One region of the Alkalibacillus flavidus genome, then DNA from elsewhere that is predicted to be linked to it. Evidence: a T-box and tRNA genes for the amino acid it is inferred to sense, from the RefSeq annotation. Region 1 holds a T-box; the other holds one or more tRNA genes.
What was found. The T-box of region 1 lies ahead of leuS (leucine--tRNA ligase). A T-box ahead of a tRNA ligase gene usually reads a tRNA of that ligase, here a tRNA-Leu.
Positions count from the first base shown of each region.

Region 2: it encodes a tRNA-Leu, which carries the amino acid that the T-box ahead of leuS (leucine--tRNA ligase) is inferred to sense. The anticodon was not compared.

Region 1 is NZ_JBEPMX010000008.1:380-11,476, reverse strand. It holds gene ABID56_RS08430 (gamma carbonic anhydrase) at 10-534, opposite strand; gene ABID56_RS08425 (alpha/beta hydrolase) at 609-1,394, shown strand; gene ABID56_RS08420 (tetraprenyl-beta-curcumene synthase family protein) at 1,405-2,472, shown strand; gene mnmM (tRNA 5-(aminomethyl)-2-thiouridylate-methyltransferase MnmM) at 2,502-3,065, opposite strand; gene ABID56_RS08410 (ATP-binding protein) at 3,243-4,145, shown strand; gene ABID56_RS08405 (hypothetical protein) at 4,510-4,731, shown strand; gene ABID56_RS08400 (PP2C family protein-serine/threonine phosphatase) at 4,844-5,695, shown strand; gene ABID56_RS08395 (flagellar assembly protein A) at 5,692-7,794, shown strand; gene ABID56_RS08390 (STAS domain-containing protein) at 7,810-8,139, shown strand; T-box leader at 8,198-8,410, shown strand; gene leuS (leucine--tRNA ligase) at 8,515-10,929, shown strand.
Region 2 is NZ_JBEPMX010000007.1:141,576-147,384, forward strand. It holds gene ABID56_RS08280 (ZIP family metal transporter) at 1-287, opposite strand, end outside; gene ABID56_RS08285 (cation diffusion facilitator family transporter) at 318-1,250, opposite strand; gene ABID56_RS08290 (ArsR/SmtB family transcription factor) at 1,276-1,599, opposite strand; gene ABID56_RS08295 (cell wall hydrolase) at 1,754-2,194, shown strand; tRNA gene ABID56_RS08300 (tRNA-Leu) at 2,275-2,357, opposite strand; gene ABID56_RS08305 (ribonucleotide-diphosphate reductase subunit beta) at 2,435-3,475, opposite strand; gene ABID56_RS08310 (ribonucleoside-diphosphate reductase subunit alpha) at 3,488-5,764, opposite strand.

The DNA.
Region 1 (11,097 bases):
CTTTTTTATTTAGGGCTTTCTATTTTGTTGTTCTTGTTTATAGACTTGGCCTTTGTCGACGTACGATTGACGAATGCGGTTCATTTCTTGAATATCGTCATCAGTAATTTCGCGAATGACTTGGGCTGGTCTCCCGAAAGCGAGTGTGTTTGGGGGAATCGTTTTGCCTGGTGGTACTAAACTGCCTGCACCAATAAAGGCATTCTCGCCAATCTCTGCACCGTCTAAAATCGTTGAGCCCATACCTATTAAGGCGTTTTTTCGGATTTGGCACGAATGAAGCAAGACTTGGTGCCCGACGGTGACGCCGTCTTCGAGCACTAATGGCTGATTCGGGCTTTGATGCAACATGCTTTGGTCTTGAATGTTGACGTTTTGGCCAATGTGAGTCGGTGATACGTCACCTCTTATCACCGTTTTGAACCAGACACTGCTGTATGCACCAATTGTTACGTCACCCGATATAACGGCATCATCTGCTATGTATGCGGTTGGATCAATCATTGGATATTGTTCATTATAGGGTAATATCATGTTTGCCCTCCTGAATGGAAAATGTGATAAGATAATTATAACAAATTTTTCGGAATATTGTGGGGAGGAATTAGATGAAAGTTCATCGTAGTCAAGCAGGGAAAGCTGTCGTCGTTATCGTACACGGAGCTTTCGAGCATTCAGGACGATATGAATGGCAAGTAAATAGGTGGACTAAAGCTGGGTATCACGTCATTATTGGTGATTTACCAGGACAGGGTGAAGTTGAAGGGAAACGTGGCCATATTCAATCATTCAATCAATATATTCGAACAGTTGAATCATGGTTAGAGGAAGCCTATCAATTTAATTTGCCGGTCTTTTTGCTTGGTCATAGTATGGGAGGCTTAATTGCCATTCGGACGTTACAAGAAATAAAGCATTCTGTAATGGGTGTTATATTGTCTTCTCCTGGTTTAGGAATGAGAACAGGACCACCTAAAGCGGTTCATTACATATCAACAGTCCTAGATTATATCTATCCTTCACTACGAGTCAAAACGAATATTAACCCGACGTTGGCGACTCGCAACGAAGATTTTCATGAAAGTGATGCAGCCGACCCTTATTTTTTACATCAAGTATCGGTTCGGTGGTTTCATGAGTTTAATAGAGCCATAGACAAAGCCTTTGATTCAATACGATACTACCCCGATTTACCGATTTTGTTTTTGCAAGCGGGTGACGATCACCTCGTCGATCAACACGCTGTACGTCATTTTTATGACAAATTAGCTGTCGTTGATAAACAGTTTGTTCTTTGGCCAAACTTATACCATGAAGTGTTCAATGAACCAGAGCGCGAGGATGTTTTTCAAGAAGCGCTCAATTTTACTGAACGGTTAATAAAAGCAGAGTAGGGGTGAAGATATGAAGGCGCCGTCATCGATCAGGCAGTTGTTAACAACATCATTTCGACAATTATTTCCTGTTGTTAATCAAGAATTAAATCATTGGCGGAAGGAAGCTAGACAAATTCCTAATGATGAACTAAGAACGCAAGCATTAGCTAGTATGAATACGAAGACATTCCATTGTGAAGGTGGGTCGATTTACGCGACATTAGCTAGAGAGCGTTGGGGTGAAGCGATTAAGTTTATTGTCGCTTATCAAACGATTAGTGATTATTTGGATAACTTATGTGATCGTAGCCAATCGCTTGACCCAGACGATTTCAGGCAATTGCACGAGGCACAATTAGATGCGATCCGACTAGGCGCTGATAGTTATAAGAAAAATTATTACGCTTATCGCGATGATCAAGACGATCATCATTATTTACAAAAGCTTGTCGACCAATGTCAAAACGTCATCCGATCGATACCGAATTATATCGACATCCAACCTCATATCGAACGTTTAGCGTCGCTTTATGTCGATTTGCAAGTTCATAAGCATGTAACAGAGGAAGAGCGAATTCCGCGTTTAACAGCTTGGTATGATCATTATAATCAAGATCCTAATTTAAGGTGGTACGAATTTTCAGCTGCGACAGGCTCAACGTTAGGTGTCTTTTGTTTAGTCGCTTATGGGTTGAATGGGGATAATAAAGGGCGAATGGTTGAAGACGCTTTCTTCCCTTCATTACAAGGGTTACATATTTTATTAGATTACTTAATCGACCAAGAGGAAGATGCAGCAGAGGGAGATTTGAATTTTATAGACTATTATCACGATGAAGATGAGAAAGTGAGTCGAATGAAACATATGATCAAACGGGCAAGACGCGATTTGCAAGGTGTTGATGATGCTCGTTTTCATCAGCTCATTGTGGACGGTTTAGTCGGTTTATATTTGTCAGATGATAAAATGCGTCAAACGACTGAGCAAATGAAAGTCGCTAAAGAGTTATTGCGTGAAGCGGGGTGGCGTTCACGTATTGTTTATGTCGGAGGTCGCGTTTATCGTCGCTACAAATACAAGATGAAATTTAAGTAGTGCGCAGGAGTATGATAATGTTCTGCGCACTATTTTTTGTATAAACCGACGACAAATGGTGCTTTGTCACTACGGTTCACTAAATGATACATCGCGACATCCATAGTTGACGGCTTTTGTTGCTTTAAATATGTCATGAGTTGATTCTTTTCAGTTTGTCCCGTTTCATGGCCAGGATAAACTACAATGACAATCATTCGCTTCGATTTTAGCAATGAAAATATACCGTCAATCGCTTGTATCGTCGTGTCAGCATGTGTCGTAATTTCTTCATCTCCACCCGGTAAAAAACCTAAATTAAAAATCGCCCCACCAATCGACTGAACACCTCGATCTTGTAAATAAGACGATGCATGCTCGTGCCCTAATTGAACAGTTGTAACGTTTTCGGTTTGTTCACGGTTAAATAATTGTTTCGCTTCAGTGATAGCCTCTACCTGAATATCAAAGCTGTATACATGGCCATTAGAACCTACTGTTTGACTTAAAAACACACTGTCATGACCATTACCGAGTGTTGCATCGACGACGGTGTCACCAGACTCGATGGTTTGGCGTAACCAGTCGTGAGCAAAAGGAATAATTTGTTTCATAAGTTCACCTCACTAGTAGAAAAAAGCGTATCCATTTTAACACGGATTCGTTTAATGTATACTTAAATTATCAAAAAATTTGTTCAAGACAGTCGAATTTTGTTAATTCTTTGGTATAATAATTAGCAAATATTTATCAGATATGCTAGAGCGTGTTAGAGGATGGTGATTCTGTGTATGGCATTTGGGTTAAAAAAACTAAAAAATGCAGCGTTCAAACCTAGACAAGACATAGTAGAAATTGATCCGCAAATAACGTTAACAGAGTTGGTTGATCGAACAATTGTTGGCTTTCTTGCTAAAGAAATCGCAAATGAATTGAATTTATCATATAACACGAGCCAAATAACATTTTACTCAGCCATTGCGACTCGACATACTCAATATTTATATGAAAATGGAACATTACTAAACTACGCCAATCAACTGGTTGATTGGTGTCGTGAGCAAAAAAATGTCCGAAAACAAGTGCAAAAGCTTGATGCAAGTGACCAAATGAAACAAGCGATCATTACGGTCTACGATCGAGTGAATATTGACTTAAAACATGCACTAACTCGTGATAGTCGTCAAATACATCATCCTCGCGAGTGGGAAATTTATCGAGAAGCGATGTATGCTTCATCTCAACATAAATTTTTATTGATTAATAGAAATGAGTTAAAAGATATTAGCACTGGTGAATTCTTAACATCGCATTATATTTATGAACATCATGACATTACTTTGTGTAGGCAAAAGGTGGCTAAAAGCTTAGAAGCCTTTCAATTAAGCGATCAAGAAAAGCAAGGTTGGTTGCTAGTTGTCTCTGAAATAGCGACGAATGTTTTAAAGCACGCAAAATCAGGACATATGATGGTTGTTAAAGATGACGATGAAATCAAAGTCGTGATTGAAGATGATGGTGATGGGTTTAATTTAAAGAACTTACCTAATTTAATATTGTTATCAGGTTTCTCCACCCACCGATCATTAGGACAAGGATTTACGTTAGTGATGAAAATTGTCGATCGGTTTTATTTATATACGACACCTTATGGGTCATCTATTATTTTATCTAAAAAATTACTAGCACAATAGGTGATAGTCATGAAACGATTTAAAGGTTATAAAAATAAAAAATTTTATACTTATTTTGTTTATTCTATTATTTGTCATGATGACATTAGAATTTATTTTATTATTTTTCAATCAAGGTATGTGGCTATTTAAACCGTTGTTTGTACAGTCGATTTTAGTCGTATCTATTTTATTCTTATTTCATCTTAAAAGTAATGACAATCTAAATAAGCTTTAAACACGTGTCAAAGACCTTCGTCGTGGAGAATATAAAGGATGTCTTTCGTTAAGTGATGAATTATATGATGAATTTTATTATTTTTACAATTTATCGATGTCGATTCAACGTATCACCTATATGATGCGGGAAGATACTTCACAAACATTGAAACGTTTATATGATTTATCGGTCGACATGGCTGAAACAGGTAACAAAGATGCTGAAATGATACAAGAATTAATTCAGTTAATAAAAGTGTATTTAGAACTTCAAAGTTATCAATCTAATGATGCTAAAATATTAAAGTACAAAATAGACCAATTTAAAAACCACGTTTATGATTACCGGTTAATGTCACTAATATTTTGTTTATCGTTAGTGAATTAACAGATGTCATAGAAAAGCAGACAAAGGATATAGAGCGAATCTCTGAAGATTTACAAAGTAAAGTAATATGATAATCCGTCATAATAACGATGTGAATCTAGGAGGTGTATATATGGAAAAAAAGTATACACATTTTTCAGTTGATTATTCTAATTCTTCCCACAATAGAGCATTGCAGAGGGAAATAAAGCTAGCGCGCAATATTCAAACACAATTACTCAATGGCCATACATCTGATGTTGGTACGGATAATTTAATCGGAATATCGATGCCCGCAAGATTAGTAGGTGGTGATTATTTTGATTTTTATAAGTTATCCGATCAAAAAATCAGAGTTGTGATCGGTGATGTGATGGGGAAAGGGATTCCTGCTGCTATGTTAATGATTTTAACGCGCGGTGCTTTTCGCTCGGCATCTGAAAGTACGAAAAGCCCTTCTGAAACATTAACGGCAATGAATAATGCCATCTATGACGATTTGAAACAGTTGAAATCGTTTGTAACGTTGTTTTGTTGTGATTGGGATTTAGAAAACAATCGTCTCACATATGCGAATGCCGGTCATGTGTACCCTTTCCACATATCAAATCATGACATTAGTTCTTTAGGTGATGTGAACGGCATTATGCTAGGAGGGCTCCCAGATCAAGTGTATGATGAAAGCACTGTTCAATTAGAGTATGGTGACACGATTTTCTTTTACACGGATGGCATCGTGGAAGCGCAAAATGTGGACGGAGAATTTTATGGTAAAGATCGACTTATTAACGTATTAACAGAAGGGTTTAACCGTTCTGTTCAAGAAATTGAAGATAACATCATTTTAAGTTTGTTTGAGTATACGAATGGTATCAATCAGAAAGACGACATTACCATGGTCATATTACAAAACGATGATTCTGAAGCAGAGATAAGAGGCTATAATTCGCCTATGATGTCTCAGGAAGAAGGTGAGGAACAATGAATCGGTCATTAATTTCTCGTGGGAAAACTGTAGATGAAGCGATTGACCAAGGACTTTCGATTTTAAGAAAAACAGTTGATGATGTCGAAGTCGAGATTCTCGATAATGGTAAAAAAGGCGTTTTATTCTTCGGGCATCGTGATGCCATTGTGAAATTGACAGTACTTCATATGGAATCGTCTAATGAAATATCAGCTGATCATTCCGAAGATACTTCTTTTACTTATAATTCTAATGACGATGATTTATCATCATTAGAAGAGTTAGTTGATCAATTAGATGAACAAGATTGGATGTCGAAGTCTAATAGAGAGCAGACAACACCTACAAAATCGCAACCTGAATCAGATGACGATCTTTTAGGGGTGAAAAATGGGACGTTTTATATAAAGGACCATTTAGAATTTTACCCGATGATCGATGCTAATGCAGAGGGGGTAACAGTTTATAAAAATGGAAAACAGATTAAAGATACGACCATTGTATCATCGAGTGATGAGATTACGTTTGAGTTAGAAAAATATGAAACGAGTATGGACTGGTCGATCGATGTAACCCCTGATGCTATCCAGGCGATTTGTAAAGTGAAACCGAGTGTGATTACAGAATATCAATTACTTGATCAAGCTGATAATCGTTTCTTAGAGATTAAAACGGAAAAAGTTGATAGTCGGGCCAATTTTCTTGAGCCGGAAGATATTGTTAATCGTTTGCATGAGTTGAAAATATCACACGGTTTAGATCATGCTGAGATTGTCAAAGCGAGTGAGTCTTTAGAAGAAGCTGAGTTTGTCGTAGCAAAAGGAAAAGCACCTGAACCAGGTGAGAGCGGCTATTTAGACTTCAAAATTGATATTCACGGTCAAGAAGGCAAGCCTAAATTAAATGAAGATGGAACGGTCGATTTCCGTGAAACGAAATCCATTCCATCTGTCAGTCAAGGGGATATTATTGCCAAGATCCATCCACCTATTCCGGGGATTTCAGGCAAAAACGTTTATGGCGATGTTACACCGCCGCCTAACGCACATGAAGCCGTTGTGAAAGCGGGGAAAGGCATCGATATCGTCGGTAACCAAGTTGTCGCCTTAGATTCTGGTAAACCGCAAGTTCAGACACGTGGTCTATTATACCAAATTCAAGTGTTACCAACGCTAGTCCACCGAACAGACGTCTCAATTGAAACAGGAAATATACATTTTACGTGTGATGTTGAGATTTGGGGAAGTGTTCAAGAAGAGATGACGGTAAAAGCAGCAGGTGATGCAACAATCTCTGGGCATGTAGACCATGGTAAAATTACAGCAGGAAACAGTATCTACGTTAAGAAAAACACGATCAATTCACACCTTTCTGCCGGCGAAGGGAATCTTGTTATATCTGAATTGTCCTACACGATAGAAGAATTATCTATCGAGTTAAAACAAATGCTAATGGCGGTAAGACAACTTTTGAAAGCTAAAGCATTCAAAAGTTCAGACTTAGATTCACAAGGGATTTACTCTTTATTAAATATTTTATTAGATAAGAAGTTTAAAGATATACCAATGAAGATTAAAACGTATCGAGGTAAAGTCCATGAACATCGAGAGATTCTCGATGAGGAATGGCTGGATTTAGCGGAACAACTTAAAACATTAGTCCGTCCTGTTCCGAACCGTCTCATTACTAGTCCAGAAGAAATAGAAACCATTATTGAAGATGTGGACAGGTTGTATCAAATTAGCTGTAATCCACCTGAACCCAACTCTGAAATTGTTATCGCAAATGTCATGAATAGTACGGTTTATTGTTCTGGTGATATTTCTATCATTGGAGATGGTTCCTACCATACTGATATTCATGCTGGTGGTAAGTTAGAGATTGGTGGAATCGTTCGTGGCGGCGATATTTACGCTCAATTAGGGATTTACGTAGGTGAAATTGGTTCTAAAGGTGGTATGAAAACGTACCTAACAGTTCCAGCTGACCAAACGATTAAGATGGATTATGTGTGGGAAGATACTGTCATTCAGATTGGTCATGTGAAATATCGTTTCACAGATAATCGACAATTTGTCAAAGCGAAACTAGAAGAAGACGAAATCGTGTTTACTTAAAAGGGAGAGAGGGCTATGGAGTATCGTTTAAAGGTGTTTGATCAACAAATGGAAATGAATTTGATTGGTGATTTGGATTTAGAAGCGACCGAATTATTCGAAAAGGAAATTTATCCTAAGGTCGCTTCGTCGCTCAACGATATTGATCTGTTAAAAGTTGATATGAATCATGTCGCGTTCGTTGATTCAACAGGTGTTGGCCTCGTCATTCAATTTGTCGAATGGGTGAAGAAACGAGATGTCAACGTAAAAATGGTGAATATTCAAGAGCAAGTTTATGAAATTTTTCAGTTTATGCAAGTCAACGAAATACTAGGGATTGAAATGCTTCAAGCAGACACATAAACTTGACAATAGGCATATGCTTGAGTAAACTGTTAATGAACTAATTTTCAAATTAATATGTTAAACGAAGATAAAGGAGTAGTAAGAATCAAGGCATATGTAGAGAGGTAACGGTTGGTGGAAGTTACTTATGTCTGTTCTGAACTCGCCTTTTAGTATCGCATATGAATAACTAGTAGTCTGCGACGTTTTTCCGCGTTAAGGAACTCGAGTGAGTCATGTGAATTATGACTAATTTGGGTGGTACCACGGGTAATCTCTCGTCCCATGTTTTTGGGGCGGGAGTTTTTTATTTGATTAAATGAGTTGAAAACGATCACCCGTTTAGACCCTGAATCATGTGACTATATTAAAAATCAAGGAGGAATGAACGACATGGCATTTAATCATCGTCAAATCGAACAAAAATGGCAACGTTTTTGGGAAGAAAACAAAACGTTCAAAACGAATACCGAATCATCCAAGCCGAAGTTTTATGCGCTTGATATGTTCCCGTACCCTTCTGGTGCTGGACTTCACGTCGGACATCCAGAAGGTTATACAGCAACGGATATCGTATCGCGTATGAAACGTATGCAAGGATATGAGGTTTTGCACCCAATGGGATGGGATGCTTTTGGCCTTCCAGCAGAACAATATGCGATTGATACTGGGAATGACCCATCTGTTTTCACCCAGCAAAATATTGAAATTTTTAAACGTCAAATTAAATCACTTGGATTTTCATACGATTGGGACCGTGAGATTAATACGACGGATCCGGATTATTACAAGTGGACACAATGGATTTTCATTAAACTTTATGAACAAGGATTAGCCTATATTGATGAGGTGCCAGTTAATTGGTGTCCAGCGCTAGGAACAGTATTGGCGAACGAAGAAGTGGTCGATGGCGTTAGTGAGCGGGGCGGTCACCCGGTCATCCGCAAACCAATGCGTCAATGGATGCTTAAGATTACGGCATATGCTGATCGGTTATTAGAAGACCTTGATGAATTGGATTGGCCGGAAAGCTTAAAAGATATGCAACGCAACTGGATTGGAAAGTCGGAAGGCGCCGAAATTACGTTTGAAATTGATGGTACAGATCAGCAGTTTCAAGCGTTTACAACACGTCCGGACACGATTTTCGGTGCGACATATGCTGTGTTTTCACCTGAGCATCCGCTAGTCGATACGATCACAACGGCTGAACAACGCGATAAAGTCAATGCTTATATCGCTGAAGTTGAGAAGAAGAGCGAACTTGAGCGTACAGATCTAGCAAAAGATAAAACCGGTGTATTCACAGGAGCTTATGCGATAAACCCGGCAAGTGGTGAGAAAATGCCGATTTGGATCGCGGATTACGTCCTAATGTCATATGGAACGGGCGCTATTATGGCGGTGCCAGCTCATGATGAACGTGATTATGAGTTTGCGACGAAGTTTGATCTACCTATTGTAGAAGTCGTATCAGGCGGCAATATACAAGAAGCGGCTTATGTCGATGACGGTGAACATGTGAACTCGGACTTTCTTGATGGTTTGAAAACTCAAGACGCGATCGAGAAAGCCATTGAATGGTTAGAAGCGAATGGACACGGAAAACGCGAAACGACTTATCGACTACGCGATTGGTTATTCAGCCGTCAACGTTATTGGGGTGAACCAATTCCGATTATCCATTGGGAAGACGGTTCAATGTCAGCGGTTGATGAAAGTGAGCTTCCATTAGAACTACCGAAAACGAGTGAAATTAAGCCGTCCGGTACAGGTGAATCACCACTTGCAAACATTACGGAGTGGGTCAACGTCACAGATCCAGAAACAGGTATGACAGGCCGTATCGAGACGAACACGATGCCACAATGGGCAGGTAGCTGTTGGTATTACCTCCGTTATATTGATCCGACTAATGATGAGATGCTAGCTGACCCAGAAAAACTGAAGAAATGGCTTCCTGTTGATATTTATATCGGTGGTGCAGAACACGCGGTGCTTCACTTACTTTACGCTCGTTTCTGGCATAAAGTCCTTTATGATATTGGGGTTGTCCCAACGAAAGAGCCGTTCCAAAAACTCTTTAACCAAGGGATGATTCTTGGTGAAGGTAACGAGAAGATGAGTAAGTCGAAAGGAAATGTCGTGAACCCTGATGATATTGTTAACACTCATGGGGCAGACACGCTTCGTTTATACGAAATGTTCATGGGACCATTAGATGCTTCAGTAGCATGGAGTACCAATGGTTTAGAAGGTGCACGTCGTTTCTTAGATCGTGTATGGCGTTTGTTTGCTGATGAAGAAGGTCATCTTTCTAGTAATGTAAAAGATCAACCTAATGAAAACCTTGATAAGTCTTATCACGAAATGGTCAAAAACGTGACGGAATACTTCGATGAATTACGATTTAATACGGCAATTTCGCAAATGATGGTCTTTATCAATGACTGTTACAAAGCAGATCATGTACCACGTGAGTATGCGGAAGGATTCGTGAAACTGATTGCGCCAATTGCTCCTCACTTAGGTGAAGAACTATGGTCGACTTTAGGTTACCAAGACACGATCACATATGAGGATTGGCCAACTTATGATGAATCGAAACTAGTTGAAGACACGGTAGAAATTGTTCTACAAGTGATGGGTAAAGTAAGATCGAAAGCAGAAGTTCCGAAAGATGCTGACGAAGAACAACTGCGAGAGATTGCGATGAACGATGAAACGATTCAAGAATGGATTGAAGGAAAAACAGTCCGAAAAGTGATTGCTGTTCCTGGCAAGTTAGTTAATATTGTAGCGAATTAATGAAGAGACTTAAGGACACCTTTGGACAGATTGATCTGTTCGAAGGTGTTTTTTATCATTTTATGATTGACGTGGGGTAAATGAACATATAAAATACAATTTGTCGTTCAAATAAGAGAAACTTATTTCGTGTCGATTTAAGTTGACAATATGAATGACCATCATATA
Region 2 (5,809 bases), on a different contig from region 1:
TTAATCCCCCAAAGGAAAAAGGCACCTGTCAGAAATCCTGATGCTGCCGCTACCCACGCTGGCAATGTATCAGATTCAGCCATATCAATCGCCGGTGCCAATAACGACCAAAAGCTCGCCGCAATCATGACACCTCCTGCAAACCCTAACATCCCATCGAGTAATTTTTGACTCATCGTTTTCGTCGTAAATACAAGCGCAGCCCCTAAAGCCGTCATCCCCCACGTAAATAACGTCGCGAGTAATGCTTGCATCACAGGGCTTAACGATATAAAGATATCAATCATATGTTATCCACTCCAAATCGACTTCAACATTTAATGATGACTTTCTGTATCCAATTGACACATTAAGGAATCGTCATGCGGATGATCGTCATTTTCTAACTGAATGGTCACGTGACCTATTTTTTGATGTTCCAGTTCATGTTCAATTCCTCGTAGCAGCGATTGGCATTCACTCACGGTTAAATCATCTTCTACAACAGCATGACATGACAACGCATTTTGACCACTCGTTATACTCCATACGTGTAAATCATGAATACTTTGGACACCATCGATACTCGTTATACTTTGAACAACTTCGTCTAAATCTACATTCTTTGGTTTACCTTCCATTAAGACGTGAACCGATTCTCTCGATACCCTTACGCCACTAATTAAAACTAAACTAGCGACGATGACACTCGCTAGCGGGTCAGCCCACCCCCATTGGAAGAACATAATAAGTAATGCTGCTACAATCGCTCCAACTGAACCGAGTAAATCACCTAAAACATGGAGGAAAGCAGCTCTTAAATTTAAATTGTCTTCTGTATCACCCTGGCGCATCAAGATCCAAGCGACTAACACATTAACCGCAAAACCAATAATCGCAATCACAAGCATTCCGATCGAAGCGACTTCAGGTGGATCAATAAAACGTTGATACGCTTCATAAAAAATATAAAGCGCAATGAATACTAACGTGACACCATTAAACACAGCCGCTAATATTTCAAACCGTTTATAACCGAATGTTTTACTATAGTCCGCCACTTTTTCACCAAGCGTAAATGCGAGTAAGCCAACACCAAGTGAGACTGAATCACTCAACATATGACCCGCATCCGATAATAAGGCAAGACTATTTGTCAAAAAACCACCAATTGCTTCGATAATCATAAAACCACTCGTAATTAAAAAACTAATAAACAGTGCTTTTTTATTCGCACCGTGTGTATGGTCATGTCCATGATCATGCCCCATCTTAATACCTCCAAATTCTACAATGTTAACTATGACGAGCGTGTTCGATCGTTTGCTCTAACATTTTCATCACATGTTCGTCATCATGCGAATAATATAGTGTTGTACCGTCTCGACGATATTTAACTAAGCGTAAGTTTTTCAAAAATCGGAGCTGGTGAGAGACTGTTGATTGTCTTAAGTCTAAGGCTTGAGCGATCCCATTCACCGAATATTCATCATGAAATAGTAAATGAAGTATCTGAATACGCGTAGGGTCACCAAGCGCTTTGAACGTTTGTGACACAACAAAAAGCGTCTCGTTATCTAAAGATTCATGATGCATCTTCATATGTTGCTCATCACTCATAGGGATACACCCCTTCTGAATATGATTATATTAATATATATTCATATATTAATAAAGAAAGCGCTTCTGTGTCAAATAGCGTGTGATTTCATAAAGTTTATAAAACATTCATTGACGTCAGTTGTTTTCATAAAATAGTTATGAGGTGATAACCGTGGCGAGAGTCGCATATACCGAGAGTGACATCGATTTAATTGCAAGAATGATTCGTGCGGAAGCCGTCGGTGAAGGTCGACTAGGTATGTTAATGGTAGGGAACGTCATCGTCAACCGAGCACGAGCGAATTGTTTGGACTTTGAAGGATTAAGCTCTATACGTGACGTAATCTTTCAAATTCAAGGCGGAAATTATTCTTTTGAAGCTGTGCAAGAAGGAAATTTATTTTATCAACGAGCACGAGAAACAGAAAAACGATTAGCCCGACAAGTTGTGAAGTATTGGAGACAACAACCTGCAAAGTACGCGCTTTGGTATTTTAATCCGTATGATGAATGCCCTCCAACATGGTTCAGCCAACCCCTTACCGGACGTTATAAAGAACATTGTTATTATGAACCACAGGCTAGTACGTGTGATAGTGCTTATCGGTATTGACCGTTACTTTAGCTCTAATCAAAAAATAAAACCCACAAATATTGATTGCTCAACATTTGTGGGTTTTATTTGAATTATAGTACCGGTGGCCGGGCTCGAACCGGCACTCCACGAGGGAACGTGATTTTGAGTCACGCGCGTCTGCCAATTCCGCCACACCGGCATGGACACGTTTTTTCACGTGCATTAACCATAATATGACGAAATGGCTTGTTTGTCAAGATACTATGCCACTCAAATTTACAATTCATCAAATCCGTTATCATCCGACACTTTCGTATATTGACGCGATTTCTGCTCGAAGAAATCGGACTTACCTTCGTCGGCATCTTTATAGGCCTTAATCCATTTAAGCGGATTGTCTTGGACGTCTGGAAATGGGATAGGTGCCCCCATTAACTTACACCGTTTATTCGCTGTGTATTGAATGTATTGTTCTAACTCATTCATATTGATCCCATCAATTTTATTACCAATGATATGTTCGCCCCATTTCACTTCTAGTGCTGTCGCCTCGCGAAATGTATCTGTCACGAATTGCAGATTCTCATCTGTATTCAATTCAGGATTCTCATTCAACGTTTCTTTAAAGATATGAGCAAACAAATTCACGTGCAATAGTTCATCGCGATTAATATAGTTAATCATCGTGCTCGTTGACACCATCTTCTGATTACGGGCTAAGTTGTAGAAAAACGCAAATCCTGCATAGAAAAACAAGCCTTCTAACACGACATCATACACGACCGATTCTATGAAAGCTTGCGGTGATTTTTCTTTCACAAACCGTTCATACCCATCAGCAATAAACTGATTCCGTTCCATTAACACCTCATCATGCTTCCAATATTCGAAAATAGCATCTTGCTCTTGTTTATCAACGAGAGATGACAAGACATACGAATAAGACTGGTTATGAACAACTTCTTGAAAGGATAACACTTGCATCAGTGCTGCCAGACTCGAGTCGGTTAAATAATCGGCTACTTTTGCCGAATAATCCGTTTGTACTGAATCTAAAAACGCTAATAAGCCGATGATCTTTTTAAACGATTCGCGTTCGTCTTCCGTTAATTCAGCCCACTGTTTCTGATCGTTCGACATGTTGATTTCAAACGGCGTCCAGAAGTTAGCGAGCATATTTTTATACATCGGATAGGCCCATTTGAACCGGACATCATCCCAGTTAAGAACATTTGAACTTTCACCGTTAATAATACCTGTCGATTGATTAGGCGCATTCAAATCATATAATTGGCGTTCTCGCATTGTCTGTTCCATGATTAACCTCCTTTATGACTCACAACTTACGCAATCGTCAATATCTGAAGACGTTGAGCGCGTATAGTACGTCGTTTTAAAACCTGACTTCCAAGCCGATAAATGCAAATCGAGCAATTCTTTCGCTTTAATCGTATTTCGGACATAAAAGTTAAAGGAAATAGCTTGGTCAATATGGCGTTGACGCTTTGCATTTTGTTCAATCGTCCATTGATGATCGATATCGTAAGCCGATTTATAATACCAAAACGTTTTAGGATTTAAGTCTGGTGCTGTGACCGGAATTTTATAATCCTTCTTTTCCTCAGAATAAAATTTCTTAAATATTGGATCGATACTCGCCGTGCTCCCTGCAATAATGCTCGTACTAGAATTCGGTGCGACAGCCATTAAATAGCCATTTCTAAGGCCATATGACTGCACGTCTTGTTTCAACCTTTGCCATACTTCACTCGTATAGCCTTTATCATCAAAATAGCTTCCATCATCCCATTTCGACCCCTTAAACAACGGATAAGCGCCTTTTTCTTGCGCCAACTTCATACTCGCTTGAATCGTTAAATAAGCAATCTGTTCATATAACTCATCTGCGAATTGTATTGCCTCTTCAGACTCCCATGCGATCTCGTTTAAGGCTAACAAATGATGATACCCAAATGTCCCTAATCCGACGGCACGATAGTTTTGATTCGTCATTTGTGCTTGTAACACTGGAATATGGTTTAAATCAATCACATTATCTAACATGCGGACTTGAATCGGAATCAGACGCTCAAGAACTTCTGCAGGAACCGCTTTGCCTAAATTGATACTCGATAAATTGCAAACCACGAAGTCCCCAGGCGATTTCGTCACGACAATTTTACCGTCTTCGGTATACTGCTCATCAACTGTTGTCGCGCTTTGGTTTTGCATAATTTCAGTACAAAGATTTGAACAATAAATCATACCGGTGTGATGGTTGGGATTTTGCCGATTTGCCTCATCACGATAAAACATATAAGGCGTCCCCGTCTCAAGCTGACTGACCATTATTCGTTTCATTACATCAATCGCGGGCACAGTTTCTTTCGTCAATTCAGGATGGTTCACACATGCTTCGTATTTCTCTCTAAACGCCCCAGATCCCAGCTTTTCATCATAATAATCTTCTAAACTAAAACCCATTACCTCTCTTACTTCATGTGGATCAAACAAATACCAATCGTCACGGGCTTCCACTTTCTCCATGAAAAGGTCCGGTAGCGTCACTCCTGTAAACAGATCATGCGTCCGTTGACGTTCGTCGCCGTTATTTAATTTCGCATCCAAAAACTTAAAAATATCTCGATGCCAAATATCTAAATAAACCGCTATAGCCCCCTGACGTTGGCCGAGTTGATCCACACTGACAGCCGTATTGTTCAATTGCTTCATCCACGGCATTACACCGCTCGAAACACCTTTAAATCCCTTAATCGAACTGCCATGTGAACGAATCTTGCCAAGGTAAACGCCGATGCCGCCCCCATTTTTCGATAAGTTCGCAATATCTGTATTTGAATCATAAATCCCTTGTAAGCTATCATCGACTGTCTCGATAAAACAGCTCGACAATTGCCCATACGATTTACCCGCATTGGCAAGTGTTGGCGTTGCAACCGTCATATAAAGGTTACTTAACGCCCAATATGCTTCCTTTGCTAGCTCCATGCGTTTGGATTGTGGCTCATGCATCATTAACGTTAACGCAATGGTTAGAAATCGTTCTTGAGGCAATTCATAGACGTGTCCATCATGATCTGTCGCTAAATAACGATCGGCTAATGTTCTAAGTCCAATGTAGGTAAACGCTTCATCGCGTTCAGATACGATCCAAGAACTCGCTTCGTCCAGTTCTTCTTTCGAGTAATGATCTAATATATCAAAACTATAAATCCCCTTGTTGCTAAGTAATTGTTGCAGTTCATAATACGATCCATAACGTTCATTTGACTCGTATTGTCGATTATATGCTGCTTGTTGATACATTTGACGCAAGTAAATTCTTGCGCATACGTACGTCCAATCAGGTTCTTGAGGGCTAATATGGTCTAAACCTCGCAACAATAATTCATTCGTAATTTGATGTGTTGTTACTTCGCCTTTTTGAGTCATCGTCATCATCACTTTTTCTTCAAACGACAAGACATCTAAATGCTCATAACCTTCCGTCACATCGTGAATAAACTGGCGAAGTCGCTTTTCTGAAAAAGCACTTTGATCATCACCATTTAAAACGACTGTACTTACATTCGTCACCATCGACATGTAGAAACCTCCCTAATACAAAAAAATTCGCTTCCAACGAGGTTG